2 regions of the Paenibacillus yanchengensis genome follow, and region 1 is predicted to be linked to the other one. Evidence: predicted binding sites of a transcription regulator. Region 1 holds the regulator's gene; the other holds the start of a gene.
What was found. The regulator NrdR, encoded in region 1, represses ribonucleotide reductase genes. The targets are predictions, from matches to a motif close to AACACNATATATNGTGTT.
Positions count from the first base shown of each region.

Region 2: ACFSTH_RS13830 (anaerobic ribonucleoside triphosphate reductase) is a predicted target of NrdR. The motif match lies at 6,826-6,843, and genes of this name have one in related genera.

Region 1 covers NZ_JBHUMH010000054.1:33,828-41,890, forward strand. Annotated here, with positions in the region: gene polA (DNA polymerase I) at 1-1,966, shown strand, start outside; gene mutM (DNA-formamidopyrimidine glycosylase) at 1,988-2,818, shown strand; gene ACFSTH_RS14245 (MntP/YtaF family protein) at 2,905-3,606, shown strand; gene coaE (dephospho-CoA kinase) at 3,623-4,219, shown strand; gene ACFSTH_RS14255 (lytic transglycosylase domain-containing protein) at 4,216-4,782, shown strand; gene ACFSTH_RS14260 (small, acid-soluble spore protein, alpha/beta type) at 4,865-5,080, opposite strand; gene nrdR (transcriptional regulator NrdR) at 5,216-5,725, shown strand; tRNA gene ACFSTH_RS14270 (tRNA-Ala) at 5,812-5,885, shown strand; gene ACFSTH_RS14275 (ABC transporter ATP-binding protein) at 6,155-7,888, shown strand.
Region 2 covers NZ_JBHUMH010000053.1:1,652-9,714, reverse strand. Annotated here, with positions in the region: partial or broken gene ACFSTH_RS13870 (IS3 family transposase) at 1-63, shown strand, start outside; gene ACFSTH_RS13865 (aldo/keto reductase) at 287-1,192, shown strand; gene ACFSTH_RS13860 (RNA polymerase sigma factor) at 1,327-1,812, shown strand; gene ACFSTH_RS13855 (anti-sigma factor family protein) at 1,809-2,414, shown strand; gene ACFSTH_RS13850 (DMT family transporter) at 2,529-2,900, shown strand; gene ACFSTH_RS13845 (DMT family transporter) at 2,921-3,235, shown strand; gene ACFSTH_RS13840 (YfbR-like 5'-deoxynucleotidase) at 3,403-4,068, opposite strand; gene nrdG (anaerobic ribonucleoside-triphosphate reductase activating protein) at 4,228-4,731, opposite strand; gene ACFSTH_RS13830 (anaerobic ribonucleoside triphosphate reductase) at 4,728-6,707, opposite strand; gene ACFSTH_RS13825 (polyprenyl synthetase family protein) at 6,984-8,063, shown strand, end outside.

The DNA of each region.
Region 1 (8,063 bases):
GGCGACGATCTATCGTGAAGTTCCATTAGAGCAAACACGAGAACAATTGCAGTATGCTGGATTTGAGAAGGAAAAACTGGCAGAAGTGATGCGAAAACTAGAATTCAAATCGTTGCTGGAACGTTTAGATATAGATGTAAGTAGTGGAGCAGATGAACAAGCGGTACAGAAAGCTGTTGCTGAACTGCAAATAACTGCGCTTGATGAGACTAATACAGCAGAACACGAACAACAAATACAACGATTATTACAATTGTTAAAGACGGAGAAGAGCCACGGTTTGTTTATTGAATCGATTGGCGACAATCCGCATCATGCTACGTTAGCCGGGCTTGCAGTTGCTTTAGAAGAAGAAGTGTTCGTTTTTGGAGCAGAATTGCTATCATCTAAACTGGCAAGACCATTATTTGATTGGTTAGCTGATGAAGAACAATATAAGTACGGCTATGATTTGCACAAAGCGGAGCTAGTACTACGATGGTTAGGTTATTCGTTAGGTGGAACTAACTTTGATATTCATTTGGTTGCTTACTTGCTTGATCCGACCGATGGAAACCAAGCGCTCAGTGATATAAGTGAAAAGATGGGAATTGCTGGTGTGGCTTCAGATGAAACAGTCTATGGGAAAGGGGCAAAGTTTAAGCTACCTAACTCCAACGAGCTGTACAAGCATTTAGCGATAAAAGCAGATGCTGTTCGTAAGCTGATGCCATTATTGCAGGCAGAGTTAGAGAAGACGGATATGGGCAAATTATATTATGAATTGGAACAGCCACTTTCACGGATTCTTGCCAAAATGGAGCATCAAGGAATAATGGTTAGGTCTGAGGAATTAACGGAGCTTGGGTTACGACTAGACGAACAAATTACGAGCATGGTCACACAAATATATGAGCAAGCTGGTACGGAATTTAATATTAGTTCACCAAAACAGCTTGGCGAAGTATTGTTTGAACGATTGGGATTACCAGCGCACAAAAAAACCAAAACTGGTTATTCCACTAGTGCCGAAGTGTTGGAGGAATTGGCGCCCTATCATCAAATTATTCCGCTTATATTGAACTATCGTCAAATGACGAAGCTACAATCAACTTACGTAGAAGGATTACTGAAAGAGATCCGACCGGAAACTGGTAAAATTCATACGTATTTTAGGCAAACAATTGCTGCGACAGGACGGTTGAGCAGCCAATATCCTAACTTACAAAACATCCCGATTCGTTTGGAAGAAGGAAGACAAATTCGGAAAGCATTTGTACCTTCTGAACCTAATTTTACGATATTAGCTGCTGACTATTCTCAAATTGAATTACGAGTGCTGGCTCACATATCTGGCGATGCCAATCTCAAAGAAGCTTTTATCGAAGAAATGGATATTCATACGAAGACGGCGATGGATGTGTTTGGGGTTGCTGCATCTGACGTAGATTCCGATATGCGGAGATCTGCCAAAGCGGTTAATTTCGGTATTGTATATGGGATAAGTGACTATGGTTTATCACAAAATTTAAGTATTACGCCAAAAGAAGCGGCCAAGTTTAAAGATCAATATTTTCAAGTGTTCCAAGGTGTACGTAAGTTTATGGATGACATTGTGCTGGAAGCAAGAGAAAATGGATACGTTACGACAATATTAGAGCGGAGACGTTACTTGCCAGAGATTAAATCATCTAATTTTAATTTACGTTCCTTTGCCGAAAGAACAGCGATGAATACACCGATTCAAGGTTCGGCGGCAGATATTATTAAACTTGCGATGGTACAAATGGATGAAGTTATAAAAGAGAAAAAATTACGAAGCAGAATGCTACTTCAAGTACATGATGAGTTGGTATTTGAAGTTCCAAAAGATGAATTAGAGTTGATGAAACAACTAGTACCAGAGGTAATGTCTAACGCGGTTAAATTAGATGTACCTTTAAGTGCATCTGTTAGTTTTGGTGCAAATTGGTACGAAGCAAAATAGTAGTGTGGGGGATTATGTGCCATGCCAGAGTTACCGGAAGTTGAAACGGTTAGAAGAACATTAATGCAACTAGTAGTGGGGAAACAGATTGACCATGTTACGATTAACTTGCCACGCATAATAAAACGACCGATCGAGCCTGAACAATTTGCCGATGCTATTGTTGGTCAAACGATTCAGACGATTGAGCGTAGAGGGAAATTTTTGAAAATAATGATGGATGAGTTAATGTTAGTATCACATTTGCGAATGGAAGGGAAATATGGGGTGTACGACAAAAGTGATCCGTTGGAACCTCATACCCATGTCATCTTTCATTTTACAGATGGTACGGAATTAAGGTATAGAGATGTAAGGCAATTTGGTACGATGCATTTATTTTTACCCGCCGAGGAATCACTACTTCCGCCATTGAATAAACTTGGAGTAGAGCCTTTGGACGAACAATTTACTGTACAAGTGTTACGAGAAAAGCTGGAAAGACGTTCATCCAAGATTAAGCCGTTGTTGCTGAATCAAGAGCATGTCGTTGGATTAGGCAACATTTATGTCGATGAAGCTTTGTTCAAAGCACGGATTCATCCGGAGCGAGAAGCGAGTACATTAACAGAAGCCGAGTGGTCGATGCTGTTTATTTCTATTAAGGAAACGTTGCAGCAAGCGGTGGAAATGGGCGGATCTTCTATTAAATCGTATGTAAATGGACAAGGTGAAATGGGGATGTTCCAACAGCAATTGCTAGTATATGGTCGAAAAAGTGAACCATGCCCAACATGTGATCATCCAATTGAAAAGTTAAAAGTGGCTGGGCGCGGAACGCATATATGTACTAAATGTCAACAGAAGCTTTAATGAACGAATGAAAACTCCTCCCTGCTCTCATGCACCTGTTCTATGCTGATGCATAAGATAGTGGTGAGACGGGGGAGGAGATGTAATTGCTTGAACTGATGATGTCGCTTGCTGCATTAGCTTTTGCAGTTAGTTTAGATGGTTTTGCCGTTGGTGTTGCCTATGGATTACGTAAAATTAAAATACCATTTTTTTCTATTGTTATCATTGCTTGTTGCTCTGGTTTGATTATATGGCTATCGATGCAAGCAGGTACGATACTAACCTTAGTGTTATCACCACAAATAGCAAAATGGATAGGAGCATTCATTTTAATTGCTATGGGTAGTTGGTCGCTTTTGCAACATATTCGTCATCGAATGGTAAGTGCTGCAAAAGAAAAACAAGTACCAGTTGGGAAAGTGCAAGCTGAAGCGATAGATCAACAAGTAAAATCAGCGAATTCGAAACAAGTATTAACGCTCGAGATGAAGCGACTAGGGCTTGTTATACAAATATTGCGTACACCGCAAGCGGCAGATGTAGACCGTTCCGGTAATATATCAGCGAAAGAAGCGATTATGTTAGGTACAGCATTATCTCTTGATGCACTTGGCGCAGGTATCGGTGCAGCAATGCTTGGACTGCCGTCGTTAGTTACAGCTTTTACGATTGCTATTTGCAGTGCCTTGTTACTTTTTGGTGGTCTACAAGCAGGGCTACATATGGTTGGGAGACGCCAATTGAAATGGATAGCTATATTGCCAGGAATATTATTAGTTGTCATTGGAATTGTTCGTTTATTATGATGGGAGGTGACGATCGTTGATCATCGGATTGACTGGAGGAATAGCGACTGGTAAATCGACAGTTGCTACAATGTTAAAGCAGTTAGGGGCTGCAGTAGTAGATGCAGATCAAATTGCTCGAGAGGTGGTAGAGCCTGGCAAACCAGCGCTAGAGGCAATTGCCTCATTATTTGGACAAGCTATATTGCAATCGGATGGTCAGTTAGATCGGGTTAAACTCGGTAGTATTGTGTTTTCTGACAAAAGCAAGCTACAGCAGTTAGAAGCAATTACTCATCCAGCAATTCGAGAAGAAATGCATCGTAAAATAGAGCATATGCAACAACATTCCGATTCGCGATTGATTGTCGCTGATATCCCTTTATTGTATGAAACAAAGCAAGAGGATTATTATAAAGAAGTGCTAGTTGTTTACGTACCAAGCAGTATCCAGCTGATTCGATTAATGGAACGGAATGGGATGACAGAAGTCGAAGCAAAGCGACGAATAGCGCTGCAAATGGATATTGAACAAAAAAGACAGCGAGCCACCTGGGTAATTGATAATAGTGGCACAGTGCCAGCTACATACGAACAAGTAGAAAAGTTTTGGAATAGTCGGGTATTGTTATGAAGATTCGAGTGAAAAAACGATTTTATTTTATTTTGTTGCTTGTCATATGTATCATATTATTTGCAAATTCGAAAATAATAGGAACGTTATTATATCCTATTCAATATAAAGAAGTTATTCGAAATAATGCCGAAAAATACGATCTCGAGCCACAGTTAATAGCCGCTATTATTCGGGCGGAATCCAATTTTCAAACGGGTAGAGAATCACGAAAAGGTGCACTTGGTTTAATGCAACTAATGCCAGAAACGGCGAATTGGGTAATGGATAAAGCAGGATTCGAAAAAGTGGATGACGGTCATCTTTTGGAAGATGTTGATGCAAGTGTGGAAATTGGTAGTTGGTATTTGCACTCTTTATTTCAGCAATTTAATAATAATCAAATAGCAGCTATTGCTGCTTATAATGCAGGCCCTGGCAATGTGCGAAAATGGCTAAAAAATGGAACATGGGATGGCTTAGAAGAAACGGTCAAAAATATTCCATTTGGGGAAACACGTCACTATGTACAAAAAGTACAATACTATTATAATAAGTATAAGAAGACATATCCTATATTTTAATAAGTGAAGAAAAGCCTTGAAGTAGGTCACTTCAGGACGAATACTTCAAGGCTTCACTTGTATTGGCGTTATAATACAATAATTATTGACGACCAGCTAGAGATTGTTGTGCGATTTGCACTAGACGACGAGTAATCGAACCACCGATTGAACCTGTGTCTTTAGTAGCCATGTTACCGTAGTAACCGTCTTGAGGAATAGCAATTCCTAATTCTTGAGCTACTTCATATTTCATTTGATCTAGTGCTGCAGTAGCTTGAGGTACAAGCAATTGATTGCTGCTACGTGAATTGTTCATTTATGTTCACCTCCTCGCGGGTTGGTAACTGTATTATGTGCGATATTACAAACTTCATTCATGTAAAAATTGGTAATTTTTTTATTCAATTGTTTTGACTTAAATTTTAATAAATGATGGAGGCGAAATCGAGCTATGAAATGTCCGTATTGTGATTACTCAGGTACAAAAGTATTGGACTCCAGACCAGCTAATGAAAACAAATCGATTAGACGCCGCCGCGAATGTGAGCAATGTAGTCGTCGGTTTACCACATTTGAAATGGTGGAAGAAACCCCTTTAATAGTAATTAAAAAAGATGGTAGTCGTGAAGAATTTAGTCGCGATAAAATTTTACGAGGATTAATTAGAGCATGTGAAAAGCGTCCTGTTTCATTAGAGCAATTAGAAGTGATTGTATCAGAAGTAGAGAAAGAAATTAGAACAACTGCACAAGGCGAAGTAGAAAGTAGCCACATTGGAAATGTAGTTATGAACGAACTATATCCGTTAGATGAAGTGGCATACGTACGATTTGCTTCAGTATATCGTCAGTTTAAAGATATAGATATGTTTATGAGCGAATTAAGTAGTATTTTATCAGGGCATCAATTGAAAGATGTGAAAGATAAAAAGAATATGTTGGACGAAAAATGTAACGATTAGCAGTGTTACTTTAGCGATAAAACTAGGATATCATTGACTATTCATGTAAAATTGTGGTACAGTAAAAGTTGTGAAAATTACTAAGAGGGGCTATAGTTTAGGGGGAAAATAGGTCACTGGCAGTGATCAGTCCGCGGTTCGATTCCGCGTAGCTCCACCAATATATTGTAACTTACTGAAGGACGGCAGATATGCTGTCCTTTTTTTGTTGTTAAAAAGTAGTAACTATATTATAATTTTGCTATCTTCTAAAAACGAGGTGGAATGGATGTCAATCCGAATCATTCGAAGTAATTAGTTTTCGGGCCAGAAAAAACGCGTACTGGCTATCAAGGGGGAAGTCTGCCTTTTGATCAGATGAAAACGAAAACAACGAACGATATTGGGTGACATTGTTATTCTAATTTACTTCTTTTTGGAGGTTTTTTTATGTTGAAAAAATGTTTAGTAGCATTTCGATGGTCTATATTATTATATATTTTCCTTGGTTTTGTGGCGCAATTTTTTTCCACTATCGGAATTTGGTCGTTACAAGTAGTAGTTGATCGTGTAGTTACAGCCAAACACTACACCGAGCTAGTGCCGGAGATTACTCTTTATGGTGCAATACTTATTATTGCTGCCATTACACATTATATATTGGAGTACCCTCATACTTATTTATCACACAGTATTTTTGAAAAGTTAAAAATTATGGCATTGTCTAAAGTTTCAAAAATTGATTATGCTGCTTACCAAAACATAGGTACAGGAGAAATGATCAAAGTAATTGAAAATGGAGCCGCTGCCGGTAGAAATATGATTCATTCTTTTTACTTACAGATATTACACGATCTATTACCGACTGTTATTTTTAGTTTATTATTTTTAAGTTTTTATAATAGAGAAGTTATGATAATTATTTTAGCTGGTTATATTATTATATTTATAATGAGTTATGCCCTTTTGCGAGTAATGTATCGGATAAAAACATCTTTACTTGAAAAACAAGAAAACATGTCTAAATACTCGATTCGTGGTTTTATGGAGCTGGTTGTCTTTCGCTTAAATAAGCGATATGTGCAGGAGATAAGCCGATTGCGTATTACAGCTGATGAAGTAGTTAAGAAAAATGTACAAATAAAAATGATTCATGAATCGTTTTTCTCGATTTTTGCTTTATTTGTTATTGTCATTAAAATAGTTGTGTTAGCGTATGGAGTTAAAAGTGTCATATCAGATGAATCTTCTATTGGTGTTATCCTTGCATTACTTTTGTTAATTGATCAAGTCTATACTCCTATTGCGATATTTAATGTTTTATTTGTGGAATACAAATTAGACAGAGTGACCTATAACCGCTTTGAAAATTTTTTGAATGCTCCAGAAGATATCAACTTAGAACAAGGAACAGAAATCGTAGCGTTTCGAGGAAATGTAGAATTTCAACATGTTTCTTTTGCCTATGGGAATTTTAAATTATTGCACAATATGACTTTTTCGATTAAACAAGGGAGTACAGTAGCTATTGTAGGTTTGAGTGGTAGTGGAAAGTCTACCATCATTAAATTAATATTAGGACTGCTCAAAAAAAGCTCTGGGCACATCTTATTGGATGGTGTTAATATCGACGAAGTAAAATTAAACAGTTTGTATAATCATATATCTTATGTGTCGCAAGAAGCACCAATATTTGATACGACGATAAGGGAAAACATTGTTTTTGATGAGCAAATGACAGATGAGCAAATTTATGAAATATTGGATGACGTACATTTGAAGGAAACAGTTTGGAACTTTCCCGATCGATTAAATACTATGGTTGGAGAAAGAGGAATGAAATTATCTGGGGGAGAGAGACAGCGATTAGCTTTCGCCAGAATTATTGCGCAGCAAAGAAGTTTTGTTATATTAGATGAGCCGTTTTCAGCATTAGACCATTATACAGAGCAGAATGTAATGAATAGCTTAACGAGTCTGCTTTCTGACAAAACAATAGTTATCATTACACATCAGTTACATTTTTTGGAGCATGTAGATCATATTTTGTTAGTCAAAAATGGCGTAATGGTTGGTGAAGGAAGTTTTAAGCAGCTACTGCATAGCAACATTTATTTCCAACAGTTGTGGGATAACGATGTTACAGACAAGCGAAAACCAGTGGTAATGGAACTTAAGGAATAGGTGAACCGAAAAAGATCGTTGTACAATAGTTCCATAAAGTAGGGAGGATGGCGGAGAGTTTTTTTCTGTCATCCTTCGTTTTTATGGACAAATATTAAATTTGAAAAAAACGCTAGATTAATTGTACGTACAACATTATAATAGTGTTAGAAACATTCGTACAATTAATGTGGTA
Region 2 (8,063 bases), on a different contig from region 1:
AAACTTTACAGATACATCGAATTTTTTTACAATCGTAAACGCTCCAAAAGTAGTTTGGATTAAAAGTCACCTTCCCGTTTTGAGGAGCAATTTTATCGCAATCAGATAGTATAACTCTTGTCCGTTTTCTTGACAGAAGAACAAGTAGTACCTGCGTTGGTTTGATGAGCCTTCCAAGTTATATATGCTCGGTTTAAGTTATTTGTATGTAGTATTGGAAAAAATAGTGGGGTCTATTGAAATTTACAGTATACTATTAATGGAACAATAGATTGGGGTGTTTATAATGAAAATGAACCGTTTAGGTCAATCGGAACTAATGGTTAGTGAAATAGGGTTAGGTTGTATGTCGCTTGGTACAGAAGAAGTGGTAGCTACGTCTATTATACAGACCGCTTTTGATCAAGGAGTTACTTTTTTTGATACAGCTGATTTGTATGATGAAGGGCAAAATGAAGAAATAGTTGGTAAAGCATTAAAAGGACATCGACATGAAGTAGTTATAGCGACCAAAGTAGGTAATCGACGTATAGATGGACAAGCTGGCTGGAGCTGGGACCCGTCAAAAGAATATATTTTGTCTGCGGTCAAGAAAAGTATGCGGCGACTGGGTACAGATTACATTGATTTGTATCAACTGCATGGTGGTACTATCGATGATCCGATGGATGAAACGATTGCGGCATTTGAACAACTAAAACAAGAAGGCTGGATTCGCGAATATGGTATATCTTCTATAAGACCCAATGTGATACGTCACTATGCGGATCATTCTAATATCGTATCAGTGATGAACGCTTATAGTGTGGTCGATAGACGGGCGGAGGAAGAAGTACTTCCTTTATTAAAGGAAAAACAAATTAGTGTTATTGCTCGTGGACCACTTGCTAGTGGCGTACTCGCAACAGGTAGACAACCAGACAAAGCAGTTAACGGTTATGAAATAGAGGAATTAAACCAATTGCGTCAGCAATTGACTTCGCTAATTGACGAAGAAGGCGGAAGAACGTTAACTCAGTTGGCGATTCGTTACTCTCTCAGTGATGAAACTGTAGCGACAGTAATACCTGGTGCTAGTTCTGCTCTACAATTATTACAAAATATAAAAGCGTCTACCGTGATCTTATCTGACACAGAGAAGCAGTTTATTCAACAAGTAAGCAAAGCGAATAAATACGAATTACATAGGTAAAAGTGACAGCTACAGTCTTATTATACCTCGTCTTTTTTCACCGCATGTTGGTGACTGAAAAAAGACGAGGTTTTCTTTGTAACGAAACCGTCTTTTTTCGGATATATAAGTTGCAGATGGAAGGAGGGGAGAGTATGACGGAAGATTTTGATAGCCTATATCGGGAGCATGCAAGCGGTGTTTATAAATATTTACTAAGCCTTACTCGTAATGAACAGATAGCAGAAGAATTAACGGCAGAAACGTTTTATCGTGCAATGTATTCCTTAAAAAATTATAATGGCACATGCAAATTTTCAGTATGGTTATGTCAAATCGCTAAACATATATGGTACCAAGAGTTAGATAAAAAGAAAAAATATGATGGCAATCCGTTGACCGAGCATTTACATGCAACTTGTAAATCGCCAGAAGAACAAGCACTGTTCCGTTTTGACAAGATAGAACTATATCGTGCAATTAGGCAACTAAATACAGCAATGCGAGAAGTTGTCCATATGCGAATGACGGGTGAATTTTCTTTTGCAGAAATCGGTGAAGTAATGGGGGAAAGTGAGAACTGGGCAAGAGTTACCTTCTTTCGTGCGAAACAAAAATTACAGGAGGTTTTATTGTTATGAAATGTTATTTAGCAGAGGACTTATTACAAAACTACATAGATGGCTTACTGCGAAAAGAAACCGAAGAGGAATTGCAAGATCATCTACAACAATGCTCTAATTGCCAGCAGTTACATGCACAACTCATTGCTGCTCCACAAACGGTACTTGAAGTTAGTCAAAATAAGCAATCTTTAGGTTTATGGAAAAAATTCAAACGAAGAATGACAAGAAGAACCACTTATAGCATCATTATTATAACGGCTGTACTGTTAGTATGTGCTTATTTTTTTGCAATAGGAACACTGACTAAGTCGAAAAATTTTATTTATGAAGCAAAAGTAATAGGAGAGCTATGGCAAATTGATATGGACATCACTAATGGAATGTCGTTATTACCGTTGACGGAAACGTTGTATGGAGAGGAAAACGAATTTGGTTCTAAACCGATTATAGGACATATTATAAAACCAAAACAGTTAGTTCCGTCTCCACTTCTAGAAAGTGGAAATAGTGGATTTTTATTTGGCGTTTCGTTACACCATTTTGCTAATCCTGACTATAAAGTTATTGTTCGTTTGGCTGATCAAGATATTATATTTATGAAAGAAAATTTGGAATAAACGATACTATAATAACAGACATACGTCCAACAGTTGACAGAAATAGCGCACTACTTTATAATGAATGACAGTCAGTCGTAATTATGAATGACGTTCAGTCAAGGAGGTAGAGCGATGAATAAATCATGGATTTATGTCGTATTAACGTCGCTATGTGAGCTGTTATGGATATATGGATTTAACGTTGCATCCACGGGATGGCACTGGGCAATTATTATTGCGTTAATTGTAATTGACTTCTATTTTCTAGCGAAAGCTTGTGAAAACTTGCCTACTGGGACGGTCTACGCTATTTTTGCAGCGGCAGGTACGGTCGGGACAGCTTTAATGGATATATTTTTATTTGATGCTCCAATTAGCGGGTCTAAAATATTTTTTATTATCGTTATTGTTATAGGTGTCATTTCATTGCAACTCGCAGATAACCGAGAAGAAGCAGCCAAGAAAAAAGCTAATGTTGCCAAAGCACAATCAGTTATCAAATAAAAGCAAAGGAGGAATACATCATGGGTTGGTTGCTCGTTATTGTTGCAGCTATTATGGAGTTGATCGGGGTTATTGGATTAAATAAGTTTAATGAAAAGAAAAGTATTCCGAATGCGCTAATTTTTGCGAGCGGTTTTGGCATGGCATTTGTCTTGCTTTATGCATCCTTTAATTACTTACAAGTGAGTATTGCTTATGCGGTATGGATAGGGATTGGGACGGCAGCAGCTGTAATTGTAAATATGATCTTTTTTAATGAGTCAAAGAGTTTAGGAAGAATTATAAGTGTCATTATTATTATTATTGGTGTAAGTGGATTGAAGTTAGTATCTTAATGGCAAACATTAAAATAAGAGTTGGTAGAGAGTTTACCATCTCTTTTTGTTTTTCATTAATTAAAGTTGGAAACGTAGGTGCTTGGTATGAAAAAATAGGGAAACAATAAGGAAGAGAGTAACAAATGAAAGAGCAAGAGGGTTGATAAAAAGTTGAATCGTTCTTATTACTCGTTGGATGGCGTAGAAGGTTTAGCTTTAGAAGGGATAGAGAGTGCTTCTTCTGTAATCTGAGCGATATTAATCGGAGATTTGGAGCCTTCTTTGACCATGTCGGGTAATATTTCTGCTAAAAAGTAGTCTACACAGTGTAATGTAATCCCTTTGATTTTAACTAGTGCATCTCGGTACATTACAATAAATTCTTTTTCGGTATTTCCTCGTTGTAATTCTGTAAAAGCTTCATAAATTTGATCTAACTTGTCAGCAACTTCTAATATTTTTCCTTCGACGGAATTGTCTTTACCTTCTCGTAATTGTCTACGAAAAATGGTTTTGAACTGCTCTGGAATATGTTCGTCAATGAAATGAGCGACCATTCCTTCTTCGACTTGTTGCAGCATAGCTCGTAATTCAAGGGAGTAATGTTTGACCGGTGTTTTAATATCTCCGATAAAAATTTCACCATAATCATGACTGCTTGTAATTTCGTAAAGTTTTTTCCAATCAATCGTAGCTCCATTGCTTTCTTCAATGTCAGCTAAAGTTTTAGCATATTGAACTACTTTCCAAGAATGTGCGGAAACGCTGTGCTCTTGAAATTTGAACTTGCCGGGACACCGTATAATTCGTTCTAAGTCTGTTAGTGACTGAAAATAAGTGTGAATACCCATAGTAAAACTCCTTTCTTTTGTTTGTAATACCTCTATATCATAACCTCTGAATGTAATGGGCAGATTAATTGTAACGCAATGTTTTGTAATCATTTAAGCTGCATGCAAAAAATATTGGCGATTAGTCCAAATGTTGACCGTAAAAAAGCCAGCCACCACCTAAAAGAAAGGTTCGGGCTGACCGCTTTGTAAACTTTGCTCTACATCGATAATTCGCTGGTTCGAAGAACCTCGATATACTAATGTTAAATCACGTTTTGCTTCAACAAATTTACCGTCAATGATAACGTCACATAACTGTAATAGCTGATACTTACTATCGGCTGGATCGGCGATTAATTGTTCGAAAGTAAAGCCAGTATAGCTCCATACATCGAGATGAGATAGCTTGGATTTTAAGGTTTTTACAAAAGGAACGACATCTACAGCCGAAAAAAAAGGATCACCACCGCATAATGTTACACCTTGTAGTAGCGGGTTGCTACTAATATCAGTTAATATTTCTCTTTGTTTTTTTTCATCAAAAGGTTCGCCCGCTTTGAAAGACCATGTATGTTTGCTGAAGCAGCCTTGGCAGGCATGTATACAGCCGCTAATGAAAATGACCGCTCGCAATCCAGGTCCTTCATTGATGCTTTCTGGATAATAACCGCAAATATTCATAAATGTTTGAGCCGATCTCTTACTTCCGCTACTTTGGCAGCGTTGAACCGAGTCATATAATCGCCTGTGAGATAACCAGTTACTCGCCGCAACCGACGAAATGGCTGTTCTTCGTCGCTAATTCCACAGGTGGGACAAGTTTCTCCAATCATTCCTTCATAACCGCAAGCGGGGCAGCGATCAATCGGATGATTTACGCTAAAGTAGCTTATTTGTTGCTCTAATGCATATTGAACAATACGTTGAAAAGCGACAGTGTTGTTTCGTGCATTGCCATCTAGTTCAATATAAGATATTGCGCCAGCATTACATAAAGCATGAAAAGGTGCTTCTAACTGTATTTTTTTGGCGGCACTAACCGAATAATAGACAGGAACATGGAAAGAATTCGTATAGTATTCTCGATCAGTAACACCTTGTATCAAACCATAAGTAGCGCGATCTATTTTCGTAAATTTACCACTTAATCCTTCTGCTGGAGTAGCAAATAACGTAATATTCAGTTGATGTTCTTCGCTTCTCATATTGCAGTAATGACGCATATAACTAACGAGCTCTAAAGCTTTGTTATATACAAATTCATCTTCCGCATGATGTTTGCCAAACAGAGCTTTCATACATTCAGCGATACCTATAAAGCCTAGTGATATGCTACCATGTCGTAATAGCTGCTCTACTGGCTCATTGGGAGCGAGTTCTGCACCACCCTCCCATACATCTTCTCGCATCATAAAGTCTGATGCTTTGGCGGGCTGGATAGCTTGTAATTGATAGCGATGCAGCAAGCCTTGCAATGCTATATCTAAATATTTGTTCAAAGCAATATAAAATCCAGCTTCATCACATTCGGAGCGGTTATTCGTATAAATACCATATTCGATCCCTAATTTTACTAAATTAATTGTATTAAAAGATAAATTACCTTTGCCGGATAAATGATTACATCCGAATCGATCACCAACTAATCTAGTGCGACAGCCCATCGTAGCAAATTCCGTATCTGGTTGCCCTTCGATATAGTATTCGGCATTAAATGGTGCATCGATATTAGCAAAGTTAGGATAGAGACGTTTCGAAGCACATTCAATGCTTTTCAAAAAGAGATGATAGTTAGGTTCACCTGGTTGTTGGTTAATCCCTTGCTTACATTTAAAAATTTGAATCGGAAAAACAGGTGTTTCTCCATTACCAAGCCCTTTGATCGTTGCATTCAACAATGCATCAATGACGAGCTGCCCTTCAGGCGATGTACATGTTCCATAGTTAATACTAGTGAAAGGAATTTGACCGCCAGCACGTGAAGACATGGTATTTAAGTTATGAATAAGCGCTTCAGCAGCTTGATTCGTTTCTTCAACTGTCCATTCATAAGCTATCGCATAACTAAGCGGATAACGATCGGCTAACGCATTATTGGAGAACATTATCGGTAACTCTTCCTGCTCATGAGCTTCTAATGAACCATCACTCATAATGGCAATTTTTGCTTGTTCTTTGCATATTTTTTTTGCTTTGATAAAATGTTTTTGGAATGACTTATTAATGTATGGTGCTAAATCCCAATCTAACTTATTCGCGGAAACACCACCAAATTGTGCATTCTGTTGTGATTGAAAAATAATGGCTGTTAACGACATTGCTGTCGTAATCGAGTTTGGTGGGCGAACACTACCATTTCCTGTATTAAATCCTCTAGCTAACAATTTATCAAAAGGAATGAAAATACAATTTGTTGTGCCTAGTACGTATTGATCGAGATCATGGACATAGACATAGTTATGCTCGATTGCTTGTACAAGCTCGGATGGCATCACCGTATGTTTAGCGTACCATTTTGCAAATTCACTGCCTAGTTTACTCATTTTTCCAGAAAAACTTTCGCCATTCATATTGGCATTTTCACGAGTAATATCTTCATCTTGTACATCAATAATAGTTTGAGCTAACTGTACAAACTCTTTAAATGGTAAGGACATGGGAGCACCTCTTTAATTATTTTTGATTATGTAGTCATTAAATTAATGGATAAATTCCATCGTTATATCGGAAGTGAGAATCAATATATAGTTATAATTTGATGATAAACGATAATGCGACACAAGTTCTAGTGTTTTTTGATAAATACACAGAAAAGGCAAACATTGCTGTATATTTGTTGAAATATCGTCGCAAAGTTGTCATTAACAAATCTATTATGCAACTTGCATTCTATAAGTTCGTATAATATAGAAAATTGAATATGAGGTATGGGAATGATGAGTGAACCATTTTTAATAGATGATGTAAAAAGTTATAGGAATGCCGAGCAGGAAGCAGCCCAATATTTTACCACTTTACATTCGTTGCTAGAAAATAATACGTATATGGAACAATTAGTAGTGGATTTTAAGCAATGGGAAAAAGATAATAGACGACAGCAATCGTGGTATTATCGTTGGTTTAAGTTGGATTATCGCAATGTGCCTGGTGTATCCTCTAATCATTATTTGCACACATTGGAGAAGCAAGGGAAATTAGATGATTATTTGGAACGAAGTATTGCTTATTTATATATGAGGGATTTGGGCAAAAATATGGATGCTGCGGCGACTTGGACAAGTGTACAGCGAATGGCTAGCCGCTTGAAGACTAGGTTGATAAAGCAAGAGAAGAACCAGCAGCACGATGAAATGGAATGGTTAAGTACGGATGGATTTTTTCGCTGGGCTCAACGACATCAGATTACGGAAACGGCTATTTGGTTAATGGAACGATTGCATCAAGTAGCTGTTCATATTCCGGAAGGAATGGATGCTGGGCACGCACAACGAAAATTAATAAAAATAATTATTGGTGTTGTGATGCATGCACTAGAAGATATGGAAGAACAGATTGATCCGGTAGTGAAAGCAGAGCGACTAGATGAAGCATTTCGACTGGGCTATTGCTACGGTATAACGTATCCGTTTATTGACGATTTGTTAGATGCACCATCTTTTTCCCTAGAGGAGAAACAGCTCTATTCGAATATGATTCGCCAAACATTACTTACTGGTATCGTTCCACAGCAACAAACGTGGGCTGGAGCGCATCAAACGTTTATTTTATATGTGCAAGAAGAACTACAGCAAGCATTTCTATATATTCAACAGCACTTACCTCCAGAGAAACAGCAGCAATTTTTTGAACAAGCTTATGTTTTTTTTCATGCGCAAGAACAAGATCGTGCCAAGTCATTATCGGTGCAGCATTATACGAATGAAGCGTTATATTATCCGGTTATTATTAAGTCATCATCATCTCGTTTAATTGCTCGGGCAGTCGTTCATAGTGAGGAAGATGAGGGGTTTACT